Regions from separate parts of the Pseudomonas sp. Mb7 genome, predicted to be linked through region 1. Evidence: predicted binding sites of a transcription regulator. Region 1 holds the regulator's gene; each other region holds the start of a gene.
What was found. The regulator FliA, encoded in region 1, starts transcription of late flagellar genes. The targets are predictions, from matches to a motif close to CTAAAGTTTNNNNNNNNNNNGCCGNTAA.
Positions count from the first base shown of each region.

Region 2: ACOYXH_RS24530 (methyl-accepting chemotaxis protein) is a predicted target of FliA. The motif match lies at 1,395-1,422, and genes of this name have one in related genera.
Region 3: flgM (flagellar biosynthesis anti-sigma factor FlgM) is a predicted target of FliA. The motif match lies at 4,810-4,837, and genes of this name have one in related genera.

Region 1 is NZ_CP186501.1:993,072-1,000,027, reverse strand. It holds gene ACOYXH_RS04550 (chemotaxis protein CheA) at 1-2,040, opposite strand, end outside; gene ACOYXH_RS04545 (protein phosphatase CheZ) at 2,095-2,883, opposite strand; gene ACOYXH_RS04540 (chemotaxis response regulator CheY) at 2,902-3,273, opposite strand; gene fliA (RNA polymerase sigma factor FliA) at 3,440-4,180, opposite strand; gene fleN (flagellar synthesis regulator FleN) at 4,177-5,007, opposite strand; gene flhF (flagellar biosynthesis protein FlhF) at 5,124-6,464, opposite strand; gene flhA (flagellar biosynthesis protein FlhA) at 6,476-6,956, opposite strand, start outside.
Region 2 is NZ_CP186501.1:5,414,170-5,421,125, forward strand. It holds gene ACOYXH_RS24530 (methyl-accepting chemotaxis protein) at 1-1,288, opposite strand, end outside; gene ACOYXH_RS24535 (LysR substrate-binding domain-containing protein) at 1,473-2,393, opposite strand; gene ACOYXH_RS24540 (NorM family multidrug efflux MATE transporter) at 2,552-3,949, shown strand; gene ACOYXH_RS24545 (putative bifunctional diguanylate cyclase/phosphodiesterase) at 4,059-5,732, opposite strand; gene rep (DNA helicase Rep) at 5,995-6,956, shown strand, end outside.
Region 3 is NZ_CP186501.1:3,994,718-4,001,673, forward strand. It holds gene flgE (flagellar hook protein FlgE) at 1-72, opposite strand, end outside; gene flgD (flagellar hook assembly protein FlgD) at 103-828, opposite strand; gene flgC (flagellar basal body rod protein FlgC) at 844-1,287, opposite strand; gene flgB (flagellar basal body rod protein FlgB) at 1,291-1,698, opposite strand; gene cheR (protein-glutamate O-methyltransferase CheR) at 2,074-2,901, opposite strand; gene ACOYXH_RS17990 (chemotaxis protein CheV) at 2,948-3,880, opposite strand; gene flgA (flagellar basal body P-ring formation chaperone FlgA) at 3,963-4,724, shown strand; gene flgM (flagellar biosynthesis anti-sigma factor FlgM) at 4,873-5,199, shown strand; gene ACOYXH_RS18005 (flagella synthesis protein FlgN) at 5,248-5,715, shown strand; gene ACOYXH_RS18010 (flagellar brake protein) at 5,804-6,550, shown strand; gene ACOYXH_RS18015 (MFS transporter) at 6,623-6,956, opposite strand, start outside.

The DNA.
Region 1 (6,956 bases):
GGAGCTGACCAGCCAGCGCTTGAGGTAGAACAACGGCAGCGCCTTGTCCCGCACGATCACCACTTCCTGGCCGTCGACGACGTTGGTGGTCGACAGGTCGAGGTGGAAGATTTCGTTGACGTTGACCAACGGGAACGCAAACGCCTGATTGCCGAGCATGACCATCAGGGTTGGCATGATCGCGAGGGTCAGCGGCACCTTGATGACGATCTTCGAGCCCTGGCCCTTGGTCGAGTAAATGTTGATCGAACCGTTGAGCTGGGAAATCTTGGTCTTCACCACGTCCATGCCGACACCGCGGCCGGACACGTCGGAGATCTCGGTCTTGGTCGAGAAACCCGGGGCGAAAATCAGGTTGTAGCACTCGGTATCGCTCAGGCGATCGGCTGCGTCCTTGTCCATCACACCGCGTTTTACCGCGATGGCGCGCAGGACGTTCGGGTCCATGCCTTTGCCGTCATCGGAAATCGACAACAGGATGTGGTCGCCTTCCTGCTCGGCGGCCAGAACAACACGACCGCCACGGGCCTTGCCCGATGCCTCGCGCTCTTCCGGCGACTCGATGCCGTGGTCAACAGCGTTGCGCACCAAGTGGACCAGCGGGTCGGCCAGGGCCTCGACAAGGTTTTTGTCGAGGTCGGTTTCTTCGCCCACCAGTTCCAGGTTGATCTCTTTCTTGAGCTGACGCGCGAGGTCGCGAACCAGACGCGGGAAGCGCCCGAAGACCTTCTTGATCGGCTGCATCCGCGTCTTCATCACCGCGGTCTGCAAGTCAGCCGTGACCACGTCGAGGTTCGACACGGCCTTGGACATGGCTTCGTCGCCGCTGTTGAGGCCCAGGCGCACCAGACGGTTACGCACCAGCACCAACTCGCCGACCATGTTCATGATTTCGTCGAGACGCGCGGTGTCAACCCGCACGGTGGTCTCGGCTTCGCTAGCCGGTTTTTCCGGTGGCGGCGCAGCGGCGGCACGGGCCGGAGCCGGTGCAGCAGCGGCAGCCGGTTTCGGCGCTTCGGCTTTCGGCTCAGGCTTGGGAGCTGCCTTTGGCGCAGCAGCCGGAGCGGCCGCAGCCTTGGCGGCAGGCGCAGCCACCGTGGAAGCAGCGCCGGCAGTCGCGGCGCCAACGTCAGTGAACTTGCCTTTGCCGTGCAATTCGTCGAGCAGCGATTCGAACTCGTGATCGCTGATCAGATCGCTGCCGGCTGCGGCGGCTGCCGGCGCGGCTGGCGCAGCCGGTGCCGAGGCGATCGCCGATTCCAGTGCTTCAACGGCAAAGTTGCCCTTGCCATGCAGTTGATCGAGCAGGGCTTCGAATTCGTCGTCGGTGATATCCGAGCTGTCGCCCGCCGCCGGGGCTACCGCAGCCGCTGCGGTCGGAGCCACGGCATCCGCCGCGAACTGGCCTTTGCCATGCAACTGATCGAGCAAAGACTCGAACTCGGCGTCAGTGATTTCGTCGCTCGCGGCTTCAGCCGCCGTTTGCGCAGGTGCAACAGCGGCCGGGGCTTCAGCTTCAGCCTTGACGGCGTTCAGCGAGTCCAGCAGTTGTTCAAATTCGTTATCGGTGATGTCGCCAGACGCGTCGCCTTCGACGACCAGTTCTTCGATCATCTCGGCCACCGGCGATGCCGGGGCGGCATCCGCCGATTGCGGTTCGGCCAGACGCGCCAGGGCGGCCAGCAGTTCCGGGGTGGCAGCGGTGATCGGTGCACGCTCACGGACTTCGCTGAACATGCTGTTCACCGCGTCCAGTGCTTCGAGGACAACGTCCATCAGTTCTGCATCAACGCGACGCTCACCCTTGCGCAGGATGTCGAACACGTTTTCGGCGATGTGACAGCACTCCACCAGCTCATTGAGCTGAAGGAAGCCGGCGCCCCCTTTTACAGTGTGGAAACCGCGAAAAATTGCGTTGAGCAGATCTGCGTCATCCGGACGGCTTTCCAGCTCGACCAGTTGTTCGGACAGTTGCTCAAGAATCTCGCCGGCCTCAACCAGGAAATCCTGAAGGATCTCTTCATCGGCGCCGAAGCTCATTAATGGGGTGCTCCTACAGGTCTAAAAACCCAAAAAACCTAAAATTCCACAACTCTAGAATCCGAGGCTGGATAACAAATCGTCCACATCGTCCTGACCGGACACAACGTCTTCTCGTTTATCGGCATGAATCTGCGGACCTTCACCCTGCGAGAGATGTTTTTGTGGATCTTTTTCTGCAAGCATCGCGGCGCGGTCATGTTCGATGCCCGCAAAGCGGTCGACCTGACTGGCCATGAGGACGAGTTTGAGCAAATTGCTTTCGACTTCGGTGACCAGTTGGGTCACACGCTTGATCACCTGACCGGTCAGGTCCTGGTAATCCTGGGCCAGCAGGATGTCGTTGAGATTGCTCGACACCGCACGGTTGTCCGTGCTGCTGCGTGACAGAAAACCGTCGACCCGGCGCGCCAGCTCGCGGAACTCTTCAGCCCCGACCTCGCGTCGCATGAAGCGACCCCAATCGGCGCTCAAGGTCTGCGCTTCATCAGCCAGACTGTTGACCACCGGCGTGGCGCTTTCCACCAGATCCATGGTGCGGTTGGCCGCGGCCTCTGTCAGCTTGACCACATAGCCCAGGCGTTCGGTGGCGTCGGTGATTTGCGACACTTCCTCGGCCTGCGGCATGTTCGGATCGATCTGGAAGTTGACGATCGCACTGTGCAGTTCACGTGTGAGCTTGCCGACTTCCTGGTACAGGCCACGGTCACGGGTCTGATTGAGCTCATGGATCAGTTGCACAGCGTCGCCGAACCTGCCTTTTTCAAGGCTTTCGACCAGTTCGACCGCGTGTTTTTTCAGGGTCGACTCGAAATCGCCCTGTGAAGATTCGTTATGCTCCATAGCTCCCCCGCGCGTTCATCAGCCGATGCGTTCGAAAATCTTCTCGATTTTGTCTTTCAACGCCTGAGCCGTGAAAGGTTTGACTACGTAGCCGTTTACACCGGCCTGAGCGGCTTCAATGATCTGCTCGCGCTTGGCTTCTGCAGTCACCATCAGCACTGGCAGGTGCTTGAGTTTTTCATCGGCACGCACGTGGCGCAGCAGGTCGATACCGGTCATGCCCGGCATGTTCCAGTCCGTTACCAGAAAGTCGATGCTTCCGCTGTTGAGCACTGGAATGGCAGTCACGCCATCGTCAGCCTCGACGGTGTTGGTGAACCCAAGATCACGCAGCAGGTTCTTGATGATCCGCCGCATCGTTGAGAAGTCATCAACGATGAGGATTTTCATGTCTTTGTTCAATTCGACCTCCAAGCAGTCTTAAACGCGCCCAGCACCTGGACGCGCCACTTCAATCAATCGGCGCAGCACTCGAAGACTGTCTGGAGCACAACAGAGCAAGACCGGTGCCGTTCATCACCGCACCAGCCTCGTTCGCAGTGTCCCCACACTGCCTTCAGCGCGCTCGCCACTCCCCCAAACGCCCCCGCAAACGGGCCGCGCACTGGCTGTGTAACTGGCTGACCCGCGATTCACTGACGCCAAGGACTTCACCGATCTCCTTGAGGTTCAGCTCTTCGTCGTAGTACAGCGCCAACACCAGTCGCTCACGCTCCGGCAAATTGGCAATCGCGTCCGCCAACGCTGCCTGGAAACGTTCATCTTCCAGATCGCGTGACGGCTCCATATGAGCACTCGCGCCATCCTCGTGCAGCCCTTCGTGTTCGCCGTCCTGCAACAGGTCGTCGAAACTGAACAGGCGACTGCCCAAGGTGTCATTCAAAATCCCGTAGTAATCGTCGAGACTCAATTGGAGTTCGGCCGCAACCTCGTGATCTTTAGCATCACGGCCGGTTTTAGCTTCAATTGAGCGAATCGCGTCGCTGACCATACGGGTATTGCGGTGAACCGAGCGTGGCGCCCAGTCCCCTTTGCGCACTTCGTCGAGCATCGCACCGCGGATTCGTATGCCCGCGTACGTTTCGAAACTGGCGCCTTTGCTGGCGTCGTATTTGGTCGAGACTTCAAGCAGGCCGATCATCCCGGCCTGGATCAGGTCTTCGACCTGCACACTCGCCGGCAAGCGCGCCAGCAAGTGGTAGGCAATGCGTTTGACCAGTGGCGCGTAACGCTCGATCAACTCGTACTGCGCGTCACGTGCCGACTTCTTGTAGTAGTTCATACCGCTTGCGGTCATAGCACGGGCCCTGCCGTTTGCTGCACGAGGCGCTCGACGAAAAACTCAAGATGGCCACGCGGGTTGGCGGGCAGCGGCCAGGTGTCGACCTTCTGCGCGATCGCCTTGAACGCCAGCGCGCACTTGGAACGCGGAAAGGCTTCGTACACCGCGCGCTGCTTCTGCACCGCTTTACGCACGCTTTCGTCGTAAGGCACGGCGCCGACGTATTGTAGGGCCACGTCAAGAAAGCGATCCGTGACCTTGGTCAACTTGGCGAACAGGTTGCGCCCTTCCTGCGGGCTCTGCGCCATGTTGGCGAGGACGCGGAAGCGGTTCATGCCGTAATCGCGGTTGAGCAGTTTGATCAGCGCGTAAGCGTCAGTGATCGAGGTCGGCTCATCGCAGACCACCAGCAACACTTCTTGCGCGGCGCGAACAAAACTGACTACCGAGTCACCAATACCCGCAGCAGTGTCGATCACCAGTACATCGAGATTGTCACCGATGTCGCTGAACGCCTGAATCAGGCCGGCATGTTGCGCCGGGCTCAGGTGCACCATGCTTTGCGTGCCGGACGCCGCCGGCACAATGCGAATGCCACCGGGGCCTTGCAACAGCACGTCGCGCAGCTCGCACCGGCCTTCGATGACGTCGGCCAGCGTGCGTTTAGGGGTCAGCCCCAACAATACGTCAACGTTCGCCAGACCCAGGTCGGCGTCCAGCAGCATGACCCGACGGCCAAGCTCTGCCAGCGCCAGCGACAAGTTCACTGACACGTTAGTCTTGCCGACGCCACCTTTGCCGCCGGTCACCGCGATCACCTGTACGGGATGCATGCTGCCCATGTTATTTCTTTACCTTGTCTTGCATAGACGGAGGCCACATTACTGGCTGCGCGTTCACAACCGGAACAATGCATGGCAGACCATCGATGTAGGTACAAAAACTGTTCATGAATACCTCAGCCTACCTGCTTGGTCGGGCTGTGATAGATATCAGCGAACATGTCAGCCATGGCTTCTTCGCTGGGTTCTTCCTGCATTTGCACGCTGACGGCGCGGCTGACCAGTTGATGACGGCGCGGCAGATGCAAATCATCCGGAATCCGTGGGCCATCGGTCAGGTACGCGACCGGCAATTCATGACTGATCGCCAGGCTCAACACTTCGCCAAGGCTGGCCGTTTCATCCAGTTTAGTCAGGATGCAGCCGGCAAGCCCGCAACGCTTGTAACTGTGATAAGCGGCGGTTAGAACCTGTTTCTGGCTGGTGGTTGCCAAGACCAGATAATTTTTTGAACGAATGCCACGCCCGGCCAGACTTTCCAGCTGCATGCGCAGGGCCGGATCGCTGGCTTGCAGGCCGGCAGTATCGATCAACACCACGCGTTTGCGCAGCAGTGGATCCAGCGCTTGCACCAGCGATTGGCCCGGATCGACGTGGGTCACTGGCACATTGAGAATGCGGCCCAGCGTCTTCAGTTGTTCCTGAGCGCCGATACGGAAACTGTCCATGCTCACCAGCGCGACATTCTGCGCGCCGTATTTGAGCACATAACGCGCGGCAAGCTTGGCGAGTGTAGTGGTCTTGCCCATGCCGGCAGGGCCGACCATGGCAATCACACCGCCCTCTTCCAGCGGCTCGACTTCCGGTACGGCAATCATCCGTGCCAGGTGCGCGAGCAACATGCGCCAGGCCTGACGCGGTTCTTCGATATCGGTGATCATCGCCAGCAGATCGCGCGACAACGGGCCGGACAGGCCGATACGTTGCAGACGGCGATACAGGTTGGCTTGCGCCGGACGGCTGCCTTGCAGCTGATTCCAGGCCAGGGTGCCGAGCTGAACTTCCATCAGCTCGCGCAGGCTGTTCAATTCAAAGCGCATCGAATCCAGTGCACGCGGATCGACACCGCCGGAGGACTGCGCAGGTGCCGGGGCCGGACGCGCCGGAGCGGCGTAAGTCGGCTCGGTCAGGGGTTCAGCGGCGGTCAGCGGCAGGCCGGCCGTCAACGGCAGCCCGGCGAAAATCTGGCGATTGCTGTTGCCGTCGGCTTCGCCACGCAGGCTCAACTCGGCCTGGGCGGTGACGATGCGCGACTGGGTCTTGCGCAGCTCGTCTTCGAGTTCCATGTTCGGAACCCGTGGCGCCAGCGCCGACAATTTGTAATCCAGTGCCGCCGTCAACTCGACACCGCCGGCAATGCGGCGGTTGCCAATGATGGCGGCATCAGCGCCCAGCTCATCACGAACCAGCTTCATGGCCTGACGCATATCGGCGGCAAAGAAACGCTTAACTTGCATAAACCACTACCTCAGCCGTTGGGCCCTACTGTCGCAACGATGGTCACTTGCTTGTTGTCCGGTATTTCCTGGTAGGCCAGCACATGCAATCCAGGGACTGCGAGGCGGCCAAAGCGCGAGAGCATCGCGCGGATCGGGCCGGCTACCAAGAGGATCACCGGCTGACCTTGCATTTCCTGACGCTGCGCCGCTTCGATGAGCGAACGCTGCAGCTTCTCGGCCATGCTTGGCTCCAGCAGAACACCCTCTTCCGAGCCTTGTCCTGCCTTCTGCAGACTATTGAGCAATATTTGTTCCAACCTTGGTTCCAAGGTGATCACAGGCAGCTCGGACTCAGTGCCTACAATGCTTTGGACGATGGCGCGCGATACGCCGACCCGCACAGCAGCCACCAGCGCGGCGGTATCTTGACTCTTCGCGGCGTTGTTGGCGATGGCTTCGGCGATGCTGCGGATATCGCGCACCGGCACATGTTCGGCAAGCAGCGCTTGC
Region 2 (6,956 bases), 2.1 Mb from region 1:
ACGTTGCGCTGAACTCTTCCACCGCGCCGGCCATGCTGGTGATTTCGCCAGATTGTTGCTCCATGCCTTCATAGGCACCGCCGGACAAACCGGACAGGGCCTGGGCACGGCTGTTGACCTCTTCCGAAGAGCGGCGGATGTGCTCGACCATGGTCGACAGCGCCTGGCTCATCTGGTTGAACGCGCGAGACAGCTGACCGATTTCGTCGTTGCTCGATACGTTCAGGCGCACGCTCAGATCACCGGCGCCCAAGGCCTCGGCCTGACGCACCAGATCCCCCAGAGGCGCCAGTTTGCTGCGCAGCAGCCAGACCACAGATCCGACCGCCAGCAGCATCGCCAACAGACTGCCAATGGCCAGTTGCGTACCCACGCTCCAGGTCACCGCGCGGATCTCAGCTTTCGGCATGCTCGCCACGACCGACCATGGTCCGCCATCGAACGGCACGGCAATGCTGTAGAAATCTTCCGAGGTGTCGCTCCAGAACTCACCCTTGCCCGGCTTTGCAGCCAAACCTTTGATCACCGGAACGGCTTGATCCAGCGCCTGCACCCCCGCTGGCGCGACCAGCCATTTGTTTTGCTCGTCGAGCAACGCCAGCGAACCGCTCTGGCCAATGCGGAAGCGCTTGAGGTTATCGAACTGGATGTTCTGCGCGTCGGTGTAATCGAAGCCGACGAACAGCACCGCAATCACCTTGCCGCTGCCATCACGCACCGGGGTGTATTGGGTCATGTAGGAGCGATCGAACAGCAAGGCGCGACCGACGTAACCCTGCCCCGCCATCAACTTCGCGTAGGCCGGGTGCGCGTGATCGAGCAAGGTGCCGATGGCACGGGTGCCATCCTGTTTGGTCAGCGAAGTGCTGACGCGGATGAAGTCTTCGCCGCTGCGCACGAACAGGGTGGCGACGCCGGCGGTCATCTGCTTGAACTCGTCGACTTCCTTGAAGTTGTTGTTCAGCACTTCGCTGCCCAGATGCAGACCCGGGGTCTGGGTGCCGGCAACATTCACCGGCTCACTCGGGTGAATGCTCAGACCTGCGCTGAAACGCTTCTCGAACAGCCCGCTCAGGCGCTGGGTGCTTTCACGCAGCGTGCCGTGGAAGGTGCTCAGTTGGTCGGCCAGCAGCCGCGCCTCACTGGCCAGATGCTCTTCACGAGTGGCGAGGTTGGCGGAGTCCAGCGAACGCAAGGCGAACACCGTACTGCCACTGATAACTATCGCCAGTATTACAGCGAGCGCGAGGCCCAGCTGCGAGGCGATCCGAGCGCGAGGTTGAGACATGGACAGCTCCTGGCCGAGCCACGGGATCCTCCTTGATCTCGACTCGGAAATTTTTCTGGTTGTGGGGGTGAATCGTGGATACCGGCACGACGGTTCCACAAGCACGTATTCGGCGGTGGATCCAAATACTTGAGCGGAAAACAAGGTTATGGCACAAGGCCGGCATTGTGGCGGCTCTAACGTTTCAGCTCAAGCGCGCGACCGCCGGCAACTCCATGGCGCGGACTTCGCTTTGCAGAAAGTCGCTGAGACGGCGCAAACGTTCACCTCCCGGGCGGGTCTTTGGCCACACAAGGTAGTAATTCAAACCGCTGGCGACCGCGGTTGGCCACGGCAGGCTCAGCCTTCCCTGCGCCACATCTTCGGCGACCATTAACAGGTCGCCCATCGACACACCGTACCCGCGCGCCGCCGCGATCATGCCCAATTCGAGGGTATCGAACACTTGCCCACCCTTGAGTGACACCTGATCGGACAGCCCCATGTGTTCCAGCCAACTGCGCCAATCGCGACGGTCCGGTGTCGGGTGAAGTAATTCGGTGCAAGCCAGTCGAGCCAGATCCCACGGTTGATCATTCAGCAAGTTTGGCGCCCCCACCGGAATCAGCTCTTCGGGAAACAATAAACTCGCCTCCCAATCCGGCGGAAAATGCCCGTCACTCAACAAAACAGCGCAGTCGAAAGGCTCATCGTTGAAATCCACCGAATCGACGTCCATCCACGCACTGGTCAGTTGCACTTCGTTGCCAGGCTGCAAATGGCGGAAGCGACTCAGGCGCGCGAGCAACCAGCGCATAGTCAGGGTCGAGGGCGCTTTCATGCGCAAAATGTCGTCCTCGGCACGCAAGGTATTGCAGGCCCGCTCCAGCGCACTGAAGCCTTCGCGGATCCCGGGCAGCAGCAACCGCGCCGCTTCGGTCAGCTGCAGATTGCGACCGCTGCGATGAAACAGCCGACAGGCGAAGTGTTCTTCGAGGGTCCGAATATGCCGACTTACCGCACTCTGGGTGATCGACAGTTCCTCGGCAGCCCGGGTGAACGAACTATGTCGCGCCGCCGCTTCAAATGCGCGCAGGGCATACAAGGGAGGAAGACGACGAGACATGCAGAAAGCTCCGATAGCGGGATAAAGCCAATCTTAAACCGTTTATCCAGGATGAGTTTTAATCATGCTACCCATCCTTTTTATCCCTTTGTGCAAAGCCCGCCAAGCGCCGAGAATCGACGGTCTCCTGTTCCCTCTGAAATTGAGTGGTGATGACCATGCAGCATCCTGTGCGTACCGAACTCTGGGCCATTCTGCGGCTGGCAGGGCCGTTGATTGCTTCACAGTTGGCGCACATGTTGATGGTGCTGACTGACACGTTGATGATGGCGCGCCTGAGTCCTGAAGCGCTCGCGGGCGGCGGTCTCGGTGCGGCGACTTATTCGTTCGTGTCGATTTTCTGCATCGGCGTGATTGCAGCGGTCGGCACATTGGTGGCGATTCGCAAGGGCGCCGGCGACATCATTGGCGCTGCGCGTCTGACCCAGGCCGGATTGTGGCTGGCGTGGCTGATGGCGCTGGGCGCCGGGTTGCTGCTGTGGAACCTGAAACCGGTGTTGCTGCTGTTCGGCCAGACCGAAACCAACGTCAACGCGGCCGGGCAATTCCTGATTGCCCTGCCCTTCGCCCTGCCCGGCTACCTCAGTTTCATGGCCCTGCGCGGTTTCACCAGTGCAATCGGCCGGGCGACACCGGTGATGGTCATCAGCCTGGCCGGCACGGTGGCGAATTTCCTGCTCAATTACGCGCTGATCACCGGCATGTTCGGTCTGCCGAAAATGGGCCTGACGGGCATCGGCCTGGTCACAGCGATTGTCGCCAATTGCATGGCGTTGGCGCTGGCCTGGCACATCCGCCGGCATCCGGCCTATGACGCGTACCCGCTGCGCGCGGGCCTGTCGCGGCCGAACCGGCAGTACCTGAAAGAGTTGTGGCGCCTCGGCCTGCCAATCGGCGGCACGTATGCGGTGGAAGTCGGTTTGTTCGCGTTCGCAGCTCTGTGCATGGGCACCATGGGTAGCACGCAGTTGGGCGCGCACCAGATTGCCCTGCAAATTGTCTCGGTGGCGTTCATGGTGCCGGCGGGGATGTCGTACGCGATCACCATGCGCGTCGGCCAGCATTACGGCGCCGGGCAACTGAGTGATGCGCGGATGTCCGGACGGGTCGGGATCGTCTTTGGCGCGGTGGTGATGTTGGGATTCGCGATGGTGTTCTGGCTGTTGCCCAACCAGTTGGTCGGGTTGTTCCTCGATCACAACGATCCGGCGTTTGCCGAGGTGATTCGCCTGGCGGTGAGCCTGCTAGCAGTGGCGGCGTGGTTCGAGCTGTTCGACGGCACGCAGACGATTGCCATGGGCTGCATCCGTGGACTCAAGGATGCGAAGACCACGTTTCTGGTCGGGCTCGCTTGCTATTGGCTGATTGGCGCACCGGCGGCGTGGTGGATGGCGTTCCACCTCAATTGGGGGCCGACGGGCGTCTGGTGGGGATTGGCGTTGGGCCTGGCGTGTGCGGCGGTGAGTTTGACGCTGGCGTTCGAGTGGAAAATGAAGCGGATGATTCGGCTGGAGCCTGCGTCATCAAGTCAGTTTACGGTCCCGCAGACCGACTGAGATCCCTTGTAGGAGTGAGCCTGCTCGCGATTGCGGTGTGTCAGTCGAAGCAAATGTTGACTGGTAGATTGCTATCGCGAGCAGGCTCACTCCTACAGGGGTTATGTGTTCAGCTTACGATCTCGAGGGCTGGCTGCTGGCTTGAGCCGAAAGTGAGATATTCAACCAATTCCGCCAAGGGCAACGGCCGGCTGATCAGATAACCCTGCACCTGATCGCAACCAAACCCGCGCAACAGTTCTAGCTGTTCAGGGGTTTCCACCCCCTCCGCCACCACTTCCAGATGCAGGTTGTGCGCGAGATTGATCATCGCGTGCACCAGTTTGCGGTTCTCTTCGCGCTGCTCCATGCCGCCGACAAAGCTTTTGTCGATCTTCAGCAAGGTGATCGGCAGGCTGTTGAGGTGCACGAACGACGAGAACCCGGTGCCAAAGTCATCCAGCGAGAAGCGCACACCGAGACGGCCGAGAGCGTCCATGGTCTGCTTGACCAGATCGCTACGGCGCATCACGGCGGTTTCTGTCAGTTCGAATTCCAGCCACTGCGCCTCAACGCCACGCTCGGCAATCAACCGGCTCAGCGTCGGCAACAACTGACTGTCTTGAAACTGGCGGAATGACAGGTTGATCGCCATGTGCAGCGCCGGCAGCCCGCGCTCGCGCAACGCCTGCATGTCACGCAAGGCCCGGGAAATCACCCAGTAACCCAGCGGCACGATCAAACCGCTCTGCTCGGCCAAAGGGACAAATTCACTCGGCGGCAGCAAACCGCGCTCGCCATGACGCCAGCGCACCAACGCTTCGAGGCCGACAATCTGGCCATCCTCAAGATTCAGGCGTGGCTGGTAATGCAATTCCAGCTCATCGCGACGCAACGCTCGGCGCAACTCGCTTTCGAGGTCGGCCATGCTCCGCGCATTGCGGTTGATGCGTTCGTTGAAGATATGGAAGGTGCAGCCCTGGGTGCTCTTGGCCTGCTGCATGGCGATGTGGGCGTGCCACATCAGCGGATCGGCGCCGCCCTGCGCACGGGCGTGGGCGATGCCGAGACTGGAGCCGATCAGCAGGCTTTCGCCATCGACCCAATACGGTTCGGCGAGCGCTTCGGTGATGCGTTCGGCCATCCACTCGGCGCGCTGCGGTGCACGGCGGGTGTCGATCAGCAGGGCAAACTCATCGCTGCCCAGCCGCGCCAGTTGATCACCGGCTTCGAGCTGACTTTTCAGCCGTGCGACCACTTGCAGGATCAAGCGATCGCCCGCCTGATGGCCAAGCGCATCGTTGGCGTGGCGGAAGTTGTCGAGATCGAGATGCCCGAGGGCCAGGCCGCGACCGTCGTTTTCCGCGAGGCGCGCAGCAAGCAAGGTCTGGAAACCCTGACGGTTGGCGATGCCGGTCAGCGGATCCTGCTCGGCGAGGCGTTGCAGGGTGTTTTCGAGAACGCCGCGTTCGCGCACATGGCGCAGGCAGCGGCGCAGCATGCCGGCGTCGAGGGCGTCGAACACCAGCCAGTCACTGACGCCAACCGGCGCGGTGTCCGGTTCATGTTCCAGCAGCAAGACCGTCGGCAGGCTGCACCGGCCCGGTGCCGGTTGCAATGCCGGAAGGGTCAACAACACCGCATGGCGGTTGTCTTCGAACAAACTGCTGACCGAATCCCAGCTCGGCGCGCTGATCAGCACCGCCGCGCTCCCCATCGGAGCCAGACACTCACGCAATAACGCTGTCCACGCTGGCTCTTCGGCCAGTAGCAGCAAACGCAAGGGTTCGACAGGCGTAGACAAGCTAGCTCCCTAGACTCTGCAATGATGTGGGCGGGGCATTATGCCGTTGCGCCGTTCAATGACCAAATGACAACGGTTATCAAAACGTTATTTTGTGTCACGAATGAGAACATTAGCCGCAAAATCACCGCGCATCCTCCGCGAAAGTAACAAAACCGGCAAATTTGAATCGCGTGGTACGTCACAAGTCGGAGAGAGCAGCACAAATCGCTGAGCCTGTTAAAATGCCGGCCCATTTCGTCAACGACTCCCGAATTTTCGTATGTCCCGACTCAATCCCCGGCAGCAAGAAGCCGTGAACTACGTCGGCGGCCCTCTATTGGTGCTCGCCGGTGCTGGCTCCGGCAAGACCAGCGTGATCACGCGCAAAATCGCGCACCTGATCCAGAACTGCGGCATCCGTGCCCAGTACATCGTCGCCATGACCTTTACCAACAAGGCCGCGCGCGAGATGAAAGAGCGGGTCGGCACCCTGCTGCGGGCCGGCGAAGGTCGCGGCCTGACGGTCTGCACGTTCCACAACCTCGGTCTGAACATCATCCGCAAGGAACACGTGCGGCTGGGCTACAAACCCGGTTTCTCGATCTTCGACGAGACCGACGTCAAAGCCCTGATGACCGACATCATGCAGAAGGAGTACGCGGGAGACGACGGCGTCGACGAGATCAAGAACATGATCGGCGCCTGGAAAAACGACCTGATTCTGCCGCCTCAGGCGCTGGAGAACGCGCGCAATCCCAAGGAACAGACCGCCGCCATCGTCTACACCCACTACCAGCGGACGCTGAAAGCGTTCAACGCGGTGGACTTCGACGACCTGATCCTGCTGCCGGTAAAACTCTTCGAAGAACATGCCGACATCCTCGAAAAGTGGCAGAACAAGGTGCGTTACCTGCTGGTCGACGAATACCAGGACACCAACGCCAGCCAATACCTGCTGGTAAAAATGCTCATCGGCAAGCGCAACCAGTTCACCGTGGTTGGCGACGACGACCAGTCGATCTACGCCTGGCGCGGCGCGCGGCCGGAAAACCTGATGCTGCTCAAGGACGACTATCCGTCCCTGAAAGTGGTGATGCTCGAGCAGAACTACCGCTCCACCAGCCGCATCCTGCGCTGCGCCAACGTGCTGATCTCGAACAACCCGCACGAATTCGAAAAGCAGCTGTGGAGCGAGATGGGCCACGGCGACGAGATCCGCGTGATCCGCTGCCGCAACGAGGA
Region 3 (6,956 bases), 3.0 Mb from region 1:
GATGTTGTTGCCGGTCACGTCCAGTTGTTTGTTGGCTGCATAGAGACCGCTAAGGCCGATATTGAAAGACATATTCCACTCCTTTGTGCCGGTTAGTCGGCTCTATATACCAATGGTTTGTACTTTGGACAGGGCAACGGTGCCCTTGCCGGACAGGTTGAGCATCAGCTCGCCGCCGGTCTGGCTGATCGTCACGCTGGTGACGGTGGCCGGCAGGTAGGTCGCCATGTCGGTCGAGGTGCCATTGATCGATGCGTTGGCCTTGACGGTATAGGTACCGGTCTTGACCAGATTGCCGTCCTTGTCCTTGCCGTCCCAGGTGAAGCTCGCGCTGCCTGCGGCGCGACTGCCCAGATCGATGGTGCGAACCACCGTGCCGCTGCTGTCGGTGATGCTGACGGTGCCGCCGGCAATCGACGACGGAACGGTGACCGAGCCGGTCATGCCTTTGCTCGGATCGTCGAGCTGAACCGAGTTGGTCTGCACGATCACATTGCGGCCCACCAGCGACGAAGCCTGCAACGCCTGCGAGGAGTTGTAGTTGCCGGCCAGCGAGCTGACAGTGCTGTTGAGGGTGGTGATCCCCTCAAGGCTGCTGAACTGTGCCAACTGCGCAACGAAGGCACTGTTGTCCTGCGGATCAAGCGGGTTCTGGTTTTTCAGCTGGGTGACCAGCAATTGCAGGAACGCATCCTTGCCCAGTGCCTGGCCGCCGGTGGCGCTGTTGGTCGCCGAAGCAATGCCACCGGTGGTCGAACTGGTCTTTTTCGACGAGTTCGCCAGGATGTCATTCATGCTCAGGCTGCTGGTGGTATCGGAAACACTCATGGCAGTCGCCCCTTATTACTGACCGAGGGTCAGTACCTTCTGCATCATGGTTTTGGCGGTGTTCATCATTTCGGCGTTGGTCTGGAACGAGCGGCTCGCGGAAATCATGTCAGCCATTTCTTCCACCACGTTGACGTTCGGGTAGTAGACGTAGCCTTTGGCGTCGGCCGCCGGATGGTTCGGCTCGTAGCGCGCTTCGAGGTTGCTCTGGTCTTCGACCACACCGAGCACCTGTACGCCCTGACCGGCCGCGTCCTGGCTCTGGAACAGTGAATTGCTGCCGCTGTTCTGGCCGCCCTGGAACATGGTGGCGAACACCGGGTGACGGGCGCGATAGGTCTGGTCGATGCTCGACGAGACGGTTTCGGCGTTGGCGATGTTCGACGCCACGGTGTTCAGACGCGTGGTTTGTGCGCTCATGCCGCTGCCGGCAATGTTGAAAACGCTGGACAGGGACATGGATTACTCTCCGCGCAGGGCTGACACCAGCCCTTTGAATTTGCTGTTGAGCAGGGTGAAGCTGGCCTGGAAGCCGACGGCGTTTTCCGCGTAGTTCGACTGTTCCAGTTGAGCGTCCACGGTGTTCTGGTCGATCGACGGTTGCATCGGCGTGCGATACATCAGCGATTCGTCGCCATTGCCCAGGCCTTCAGCTTCGATGTGACGGCTGTTGGTCATGTTCAGGGCGATGGTGCCGTTAGCGTTTTTCTGGGTCTGTGCTTCAAGCACTTTGGAGAAATCCAGATCCCGAGCCTTGTAGTTCGGGGTGTCGGCGTTGGCGATGTTGTTGGCCAGCACTTCGGCACGCTGGGCGCGGAAGCCCAATGCCTTTTCGTGAATGCCGAGCGCTTTATCGAAGCTGATGCTCATGTCGGGAACCTTCAGGTGACCGGTTTTTCGTAACTGAGCTTTAGCAAGCGCCGTGCCAAACGGCAAAACACCCATAAACCGGGGCTTTGCGGGGCATCGGCAAAGCGGCAATGCCAGAAAAGCGGCAACCGGTATCCGCCGGATGCCGCTTTTCTGCCGCTTGCCGTCCTTGCCAGGTCAACGCAGATCCCCTGTGGGAGCGAGCCTGCTCGCGAAGGCGGCGTGTCAGTCGCCAACTGTTTTACTGACAGACCGCTTTCGCGAGCAGGCTCGCTCCCACAGGGGGGGGTGTGGTGTTCGTGGGAAATAAAATAATTGGGGCATAAAAAAACGGGAGGCCTTAAGGCTTCCCGTTTTTTTGTATTACCGCTGCAATCATTTAGCCTGGTAAATAATCCCCGGGCTGCACTGCACCATCTGGTAATGATCCGGCAAACCGTTCAACGCTTCGGAAGCGCCAAGGAACAGATAACCGCCCGGCTTCAACGTGCTGTGAATGCGCAACAGGATGTCTTTCTTCACTTCGGCAGAGAAGTAGATCAACACGTTGCGGCAGAACACGATGTCGAACTTGCCCAGCGCGGCATAGCTGTCGAGCAGGTTGAACGAACGGAACTCTACCCGGTTCTTGATCGGCGCCTTGATCACCCAGCGGCCCGGCCCTTTCGGGTCGAAGTAACGCTGCAGGCGTTCCGGCGACAAACCACGACCGATGGCCAGACTGTCGTACTCGCCGGTCTTGCAGTTGGTCAGCATAAGGCCGGACAGATCAGTGGCAACAATCTGCACGCCCATCTTCAGTTGACCAAGGTTGGTCCGCTCGAACTCGTCGATCGACATCGACAGCGAGTACGGTTCCTGGCCCGACGAGCACGCCGCTGACCAGATCCGCAAGCGCTGGTTGGGGCTGGCCTTGATCGCTTCAGGCAGCACCTTGTTCTTCAAGACTTCAAACGGATAGGTGTCACGAAACCACAGGGTTTCGTTGGTCGTCATGGCATCGACCACCTGCTCGCGCAAACCGCTGCGCGGCTGGGTCTGGATGCGCTGAACCAGCTCACCCAGGGATTTGATGCCTTGCTGCTCCATCAGTTTGTTGAGACGGCTCGAGACCAGGTACTGCTTGTTTTCACCGAGCAGAATGCCACAGGCTTTTTCCAGGAAGACCCGGAACTGTTCGAAATCCAAATTACCCGTAGACAATGATGCCGCCTCTTAAATCGTGTTGACCGCCAGGAGCAAAACGCTCCTAGCTGATATCTGCTGCTTTGATCCGGTCGACTACCCGGGATGCGAGGTCATCAGGACGGAATTTGGCCAAAAAGTCATCTGCACCGACTTTCTTGACCATCGCCTGATTGAATACCCCCGACAACGAAGTATGCAGGATGATATGAAGCTTTTGCATGCGTGCGTCGCCGCGGATTTCCGCCGTCAGGGTGTACCCGTCCATCTCCGGCATCTCGATGTCGGAAATCATCATCAGGAACTCTTCTTCCGGCTTCTTGCCCTCATCGACCAGCTTGCGCAGGTAATCCAGCGCCTGTTTGCCGTCGTTCAGCGCCACCACTTCGACCCCGATTGTCTGCAGACAACGCGTGACCTGCTTGCGCGCCACCGACGAGTCATCGACCGTCAAGACACGCAATGACAGTGCCTTGGTCTGGGTCTCGACATCGACCACGCCCACCGAAATCGCTTCCGGTGTCGGCGCAACTTCCGCCAGCACTTTCTCGACGTCGATGATTTCGACTAACTGATTGTCCACCCGAGTCACAGCGGTCAGGTAGTGATCGCGACCCGTGCCCTTGGGCGGTGGATGAATCTCTTCCCAGTTCATGTTGACGATGCGCTCCACCGAGCGGACCAGGAAACCCTGGGTCTTGGTGTTGTACTCCGTGATGATCACGAACGGGTTGTTCTTGTCCTTCAACGCTCCGGAACCGGTGGCCATTGCCAGATCAAGGATCGGAATGGTCGCCCCCCGGATATTTGCCACCCCGCACACGACAGGACTGGACTTGGGCATCAACGTCAGCGACGGGCACTGCAACACTTCCCGCACCTTGAACACGTTGATTCCGTAGAGCTGCTGACCGTCAAGACGGAACAACAACAGCTCCAGGCGATTCTGCCCCACCAGTTGCGTGCGCTGGTTCACCGAATCCATTACACCAGCCATGCCCAGACTCCTACACCAACGCCAAGTGTTGTTGCGACGCACATTCATTGCTAAACGGCACGGCGCTTGCTTTTTAACTCGTATGAACGCTCAAACGACATTTTTCCGACACCTGACCTCCCGCGCTCGCAAAAGCCTTTGCGCGATGTCCGCCGTCTGCTGCTTTTTCGCTGGCAGCCCTGCCATTGCTGATGCGGTTACCTTGCCTGACATGCTTATCGGCGTCACTCAGGGCTTTCTTGAGTTCACCGTAGAAGACTATCTGGCCACCAGTCAAACGGAAGGCCGCTACGAGATCGAAGTAAACCAGCTCGACCCCCGTATGCGCATGCCTATGTGCGACAAGGAATTGACAGCGACTTTGGAGAGTCCGGCACGTCCGCTGGGCCGGGTTACCGTGAAGGTCCGTTGTGAGGGCGCCTCGCCCTGGACTGTGTTCGTGCCCGCTCAAGTCCGCCTGTTTCGCGAGATTGTGACAACCACCCGACCGCTGAAACGTGCAGGGATCATCGAACCACAGGACGTGACCCTGCGTGAACGCGACGTGAGCACGATCAACCAAGGCTTTCTGACCTCGGTAGACGAAGCGATCGGGCAGAAATTAACCCGACCAACGGTAGCCGATCAGGTCATTACTCTGGTCCATCTGGAACAGGCGGAAGTCATTCGCAAGGGTGATCAAGTGGTCATCACTGCCCGCAGCGGCACACTCGCCGTGCGCATGCCCGGTGAAGCGCTGGCCAATGGCGGTTTGAAAGAACAGATCCGGGTGAAAAACCTCAACTCGCAAAGGGTCATCAAGGCGCAAGTCACCGCGCCCGGCCAAGTGGAAGTGGCGATGTAGAAAACTGGCGCTGACCCCGGCTGTTCCCTAAACTGTGCCGCAGCAGGACACGCGCCGGCGCATGCAAGGCTCATTGTAAATGTGCCTAAAGTTTTCCAGGGGATGGCCGAAAACATGGCAAGCGTCCAAATTCCCAGAGGTTTTTATCATGGTCATCGATTTCAGCCGTTTGAACAGCTCCTCGTCACTTACGGGCAGTACACGTACCAGCAACGCCAAGGAAACCGCCGAAACCGGTACCTCCGCGCCGCTGAATACCCAGGCCGAACCGGCCAGTACCGCAAAAAGCGGGGAATCGGTACACCTCAGCAATGAGGCTCAACAGTTGCAGAAGGTCACTGACAAGCTGCGCGATCAACCTGCTGTCGACAAAGCCCGTGTGGCCGAGTTGAAAGCCGCGATTGCCGATGGCAGCTATAAAGTCGACAGCAACCGTGTAGCCAGCAAACTGCTCAACTTCGAAGCCCAGCGCTAGGCTTTTGCCGGCGCCAGGCTTTTGGACGCTTAAAACCCAAGGCCAGCCATGCACGACACTAATTTATTGCAATTGATCAACGACGACTTTGCTCCAGCTCAACAATTGCTGGAGTTGCTGCAAACCGAATCCCTCGCGTTGCACGGTCGCGACATGCCCTTGCTGGAAGAAATTCTGGCGCATAAACAGGCATTGATCATTCTGCTTGAACAGCATGGCCGCAAACGCAGCGAAATCCTCGCCAGCCTCAACTTGCCGACAGACCGCAGCGGTCTGGAGCAACTGGCTGGCCAGTCGAGCATTGGCGAGCAGTTGTTGGCGCAAGGCGATGCATTGACCGATCTGATTGCTCAATGCCAGGCCGCCAACGTCAAGAACGGCCAGTCGATCCAGATCCAGCAGGCCGCCACGGCCAATCAGCTGAAGATCCTCACCGGCGGTGAAGCGCCGGCGCTGTATAACGCCAGCGGTACATTTGCCAAACCCGCCACACCGCGTCCGCTCAGCCAGGCATGAGCCGTTGATGCGCCAGCTCTATCAACCCGCGAAACATGCTGGCAAAATGCTGGCTAGTCGTCATATTTTGTCTGGAGATTGATAAACCGTGTCCAACGCCCTCAGCGCGGATGATGCTCCGCAGCCCCCTAAGGTGCTTACCACGCCACTGGAAATCTCCAGCAACCTGCGCCAGCTGCAAGAAAGCCACGATCCGCTGATCATCACCTTTCATGAGCGCAGCCAGCGCTTCCAGAGCTATCTGATCAAAGTCGACCGCGACAGCGCTACGATCGCACTGGACGAGATGATCCCGCGTGATGGCGAACGCTTCCTGCAGGCCGGTGAGCCATTCAAGGTTGAAGGTTTTCATGAAGGCGTGCGCATCGCCTGGGAATGCACCGGCACGCTGAATATCGAAGAGTCCGAGGGTGATCGTTTCTACACCGGCGCACTGCCGACTGAAGTGGTTTACCACCAGCGCCGCAATGCCTTCCGTGCGGCACTAAAACTGACCGATCTGGTCAGCGTTGAACTGGGCGGCGAAAAACTCAAGGCGCCAATCAACGGCAAACTGCTGGATATCTCCGCGACCGGCTGCAAGCTGCGTTTCGAAGGTGATATCACCGACCGCCTGCAATTGGGCCAGGTTTATGACCGCTTGATCGCCCCGCCGCTGTTCGGCAACCAGCCGATCTCCGTCGAATTGCGCTATCTGCATTTCGAAGAAAAACTCAACATCACCTTTGCCGGTCTGCGTTTCCACAACATCAGTGGCCAGGCTGCGCGCAACGTTGAGCGTTTCGTGTATCAGTTGCAACGTGAAGCACGCCGTTTCGACAAAGACGATCTCTGATTCGCACGGCCAATAAAAAGGGCAGTCCTTGGCGGGACTGCCCTTTTTTATGCGCGATGTTTTTTGTTCAGTTCAGGGTCTACCGCCGCTGAGATCAGGCGCGGGTTTATCGGTATCCGATTCGACTTCTGCCGCAGGCTCTGACGGAGTATCAGCTTCAGGCTCGGGACTCGCCGGCGTCTGCACCGGATCCTGCACCATCTGCTCCTGCACCACCTGCTCGTCTACCCGAGGATCGAGGGCCGCCACCAGCGGTGAGCTGGACATGCTGTCCGGCATGGCCACGTGATGCAGCGGCGCGTCGTCGACCTGATGCAGATTGGTCACCGCTTTCGGCCGGATCCGCCACACCAGCACCAACGCGAAGAAGCTGAAGAACGCATACAGGCTCTGGCTGCCAAACAGC